2 regions of the Microbacterium sp. LWH12-1.2 genome follow, and region 2 is predicted to be linked to the other one. Evidence: riboswitches for the same ligand, from Rfam matches in the RefSeq annotation. Region 2 holds a riboswitch; the other holds the start of a gene.

Evidence for each region. Region 2 has a riboswitch for FMN ahead of ribD (bifunctional diaminohydroxyphosphoribosylaminopyrimidine deaminase/5-amino-6-(5-phosphoribosylamino)uracil reductase RibD). Riboswitches for the same ligand answer to the same signal wherever they lie in the genome.
Region 1: another riboswitch for FMN. It lies ahead of MRBLWH12_RS03515 (6,7-dimethyl-8-ribityllumazine synthase); the one in region 2 lies ahead of ribD (bifunctional diaminohydroxyphosphoribosylaminopyrimidine deaminase/5-amino-6-(5-phosphoribosylamino)uracil reductase RibD).

What each region holds. Positions count from the first base shown of each region.
Region 1 is NZ_JBEGIJ010000001.1:764,216-766,407, reverse strand. Features, by position in the region: gene MRBLWH12_RS03525 (sensor histidine kinase) at 1-89, shown strand, start outside; gene MRBLWH12_RS03520 (response regulator) at 86-787, shown strand; FMN riboswitch at 811-954, shown strand; gene MRBLWH12_RS03515 (6,7-dimethyl-8-ribityllumazine synthase) at 967-1,401, shown strand; gene MRBLWH12_RS03510 (SDR family oxidoreductase) at 1,445-2,192, opposite strand, start outside.
Region 2 is NZ_JBEGIJ010000001.1:332,833-335,024, reverse strand. Features, by position in the region: gene MRBLWH12_RS01500 (Fpg/Nei family DNA glycosylase) at 1-668, shown strand, start outside; FMN riboswitch at 724-868, shown strand; gene ribD (bifunctional diaminohydroxyphosphoribosylaminopyrimidine deaminase/5-amino-6-(5-phosphoribosylamino)uracil reductase RibD) at 919-1,971, shown strand; gene MRBLWH12_RS01490 (riboflavin synthase) at 1,971-2,192, shown strand, end outside.

The DNA of each region.
Region 1 (2,192 bases), 430 kb from region 2:
AGGCGGGCGGGTCTGTGCGGATCACCGATGATCCGACCACGTTCCTGATCTCGCTTCCCGCGGCCTCGTCCGCCCGGAGGAAGGCATGATCCGCACTCTTCTCGTCGACGACGATCTCCTGACCCTGGAACTTCACCGCGACTACATCGGACGCCTCGCGGGGTTCGCCGTGGTCGGCGAGTGCACAGGCGCCAGAGCGGCACTGACGGCCGTGCTCGACCAGTCGGCCGGCCGTCCGGTCGATCTCGTCCTCCTGGATATGACGATGCCGGACGGGTCAGGCCTGGACGTCCTTCGTACACTGCGCGCCCGCTCGGCCGCGGTGGACGTCATCGCCATCACCGGGGTGAGAGATGCCGAAGTCGTGCGTCAGATGGCTGCTCTCGGCGTCTTCCAGTACCTGGTGAAGCCCTTCACCTTCGCGACGTTCCGAGAGCGCCTCGAGCAGTATCGCGTCTACCGGGCGCAGTCGCAGTCGACCGATGGAGAGGCGACTCAGGCCGAGATCGACGCTCTCCTCGGCGCAGCCAGGCCGACCGGATCGATCCCGATCCCGAAAGGCCTGTCCCCTGGTTCTCTGGAGAGCATCACTGCCGCGATGCGGTCCTCCGACGCGCTCTCGGCGAGTGAGGTCGGCGAGATGCTCGGCATGTCGCGCGTCGCGGCGCGACGCTACCTCGAGCACCTTGTCGCCGAGGGGACCCTGGCCCGCTCGGCCCGCTACGGCGCCCGCGGGCGCCCGGAGACCGAGTACCGATGGAATCGGAGCAGTGGTCCGGCACGCTAGAACGGCACTGGTAATCTCGTGCCGTATGTCCTCAGGGCGGGGTGAGATTCCCCACCGGCGGTGACGCGGCTCGTCCGCGAAGCCCGCGAGCGGACTCCACGGTGGAGCCTGCAGACCTGGTGCGATTCCGGGGCCGACGGTCAGAGTCCGGATGGAAGAGGACGAAAGGAACGATCATCATGTCCAGAATCGCCATCGTCGCCGCCGAATGGCACGCAGAGATCGTGGAGCAGGCCGTTGCATCCTTCGACGCTCGGCTCGCGTCGCTCGGCTTCGAAGACGTCCGGGTGATCCGCGTCCCCGGTGCTTTCGAGATACCCCTGCACGTGCAGCGGCTGGCGCGAAGCGGAGACTACGACGCCATCGCGACCTGCGCTCTCGTGGTGGACGGCGGCATCTACCGTCACGACTTCGTCGCATCCACGGTCGTCGACTCCCTGATGCGCGTGCAGCTGGAGACGGATGTCCCCGTGTTCTCCGGTGTGCTCACACCGCACCACTTTCATGAGCACCAGGAGCATCGGGACTACTTCGGCCGGCATTTCGACCTGAAGGGCCGCGAACTGGCGGATGCCGTCGCGAAGACCCTCGCGAGCCTGTCCTCGATCGGCTGAAGCCGGCCGATCGATGCAGGCGGCTCACACACCGTCGCAGTGATCAGCGCTGCGGCTGCGAGGTGAGCCAGTCCGAGAACGTCACCGTTCCCCGGTCGGCATCATCATCGGGAAGCAGACTGCCGTCTCGCATCGCACGTCCGAACGCGCCGGGAAGGGCGATCGCCGGCATCCACCCGGTGAGGCCGGTGTGGCGCGCCCACGACCTCATCATCTCGACGAGATCCTCCTCACGCGGGCCGGCGAGGTCGCGCGCGCGACCCGCCGGTGCCGCTTCGGCGAGGTCCACGAGCCGCTGCGCGACCTCGATGACCGAAACGGGCTGCGTGCGCATCCGCACCGCGAGATGCAGCGGCCCGACAGCGGCGCGTCGGTGCATCTGTGCCGCGAAGTCGTGGAACTGCGTCGCCCGCAGAATCGTCCAGGGCGTCTGGCCGGATTGCACGGCCTGTTCCTGCGCGAGCTTGCCTGCGTAGTACGCGTGGGGTGCACGATCGACGCCGACGATCGAGAGGGCCACGTGATGCCCGACCCCTGCGCGCTGTCCGGCGGCCAACAGCTTCGCCGTCGTGGCGGTGAAGAAATCCGTCGACGTCCTGGCACTCTGCGTGACGACGCTGAGCGCGTCGACCACGACATCCGTGCCCTCGAGCGCCGCGTCCAGGCCCGACCCGCTGCGCACGTCGACGCGGTTACCCCTGGTCAGCACACGGACGCGGTGGCCGCGTTGCTGCGCCACCCTCACGACCTCCGTGCCGATGATGCCCGTGCCGCCTGCGACTGCGATCTCC
Region 2 (2,192 bases):
ACCTGCACCTCGCCTTCCACCTCGCCAAGGCCGGCTGGTTGCGCTGGTACGAGACCGTGCCCACCACGCTGATCAGGCCGGGGAAGTCGCCGATCGCGTTGCGCGTCGCGCTCGACGACGGCAGCGGCTTCGACCTCACCGAAGCCGGCACGAAGAAGTCGCTCGCCGTGTACGTGGTGCGCGACCCGCAAGACGTTCCGGGGATCGCGCGACTCGGACCCGACCCCCTCGATCCGAGCTTCACCCTCGACGTCTTCGCGGGGCTGCTCGAGGGTCGCCGGACACAGATCAAAGGACTGCTGCGAGACCAGTCGGTCATCGCCGGCATCGGCAACGCCTACTCCGACGAGATCCTGCATGCGGCTCGTATGTCGCCATACGCCAACGCCGGGAAGCTGAATGCCGAAGAGATCGAACGCCTCTTCGCAGCGATGCAGGCCACTCTGCGGGATGCGGTGGCCGAAGCATCCGGAAAACCACCGGCCGACCTCAAGGACGCCAAACGTCGAGGCATGCAGGTGCACGCCCGCAGGGGCGAGACATGTCCCGTCTGCGGAGACACCGTGCGCAGTGTGTTCTTCGCCGACCGCTCACTCGAGTACTGCCCCACGTGCCAGACCGGCGGCAAGCCTCTGGCCGACCGCCGACTGTCACGACTGCTGAAATGACCGCGATACCCGGGAATGAAATCCATTCAGACGCGTTGACTACACTCAGAGCAACAACGTGCTCCGGGGTCGGTGAGAATCCGAACCGGCGGTGACAGTCCGCGAGCGTCGAGGGAAACCGAGTCGCTGACCCGGTGAAATTCCGGGACCGACGGTGATGCGAGGGAGACCTCGCTAGTCCGGATGGGAGGCAGCACGAGGCGCCAGCGCGTCTTCTGCCACCCCCGGAGCCTCATCGAAGGACAGACGGATGGCAGTGAACGAGGCAGAACGCACGGCGATGAGTCGCGCGCTCGAACTCGCCTCCCTCGGCCCCCGCGGCGCGAACCCGCAGGTCGGCGCCGTCATCCTCTCCCCCACAGGCGAAGTCCTCGCCGAGGGCTGGCACCACGGCGCGGGCACGCCGCACGCCGAGGTCGATGCCCTCTCCCATCTCGCACCTGGTGCCGCTCACGGAGCGACCGCTGTCGTCACGCTCGAACCCTGCAACCACACCGGGCGCACCGGCCCCTGCTCCGTCGCCCTCATCGAGGCGGGCATCTCCCGCGTCGTCTACGCCGCAGCCGATCCCGGCGCCGAATCCGGCGGTGGAGCGGAGAGACTTCGCGACGCCGGTGTGTCTGTGGATGCCGGCGAGCAGGCCGAGGCCGCCCGCGATCTCATCGCCGACTGGCTGACCGCTCAGCGACTCGGACGGCCGCAGATCACGGTGAAGTGGGCGCAGAGCCTCGACGGGCGCGCCGCCGCCGATGACGGCACGAGTCAATGGATCACGGGCCCTGCCGCCCGCGCCGACGTGCACCGGCGACGTTCCGAGGCCGACGCGATCGTGGTCGGCACCGGCACGGTCATCGCCGACAACCCCGCCCTCACCGCGCGCATCGGCGAGACGCTCCACCCGCACCAGCCGGTCCCCGTCGTCATCGGCTCACGCACCACTCCGGCAGACGCCGCACTGCGCCGACACCCGCACCAGCCCCTGTTCTACGACACCAGGGATCTGCACGTCGTCGTCGCAGATCTGCATGCCCGCGGCATCCAGAAAGTGTTCATCGAGGGCGGACCGACGCTCGCCAGCGCGTTCATCGCGGCCGACCTGGTCGATCAGGTTCTCGTCTACCTCGCACCGGTGCTGCTCGGCGGCCATCGCCTCGCGCTCACCGACATCGCCGTCCCGACGATCGCCGCGGCTCGTCGCCTGACGATCGACGAGTGGTTGCCGCTCGGCGCCGACGTGCTGGCGGTCGGTCACCCGACGCCATCCTCCGGCGAGGACAAGAACGAGAACGAAGGAGCCAGCTGATGTTCACCGGAATCATCGAAGAGATCGGCGAGATCACCGCCATCGCACCGGCCGGCGACGGCTGGAGACTGACCGTTCGGGCTCCGAAGGCAGCTGCGGACGCGGTGCACGGCGAGTCGATCGCCGTCTCCGGCGTGTGCCTCACCGTCGTGGGATCGACAGCAGAGACGTTCGACACCGACGTGATGAAGCAGACGCTCGACGTCGCCGCGATCGGCGGA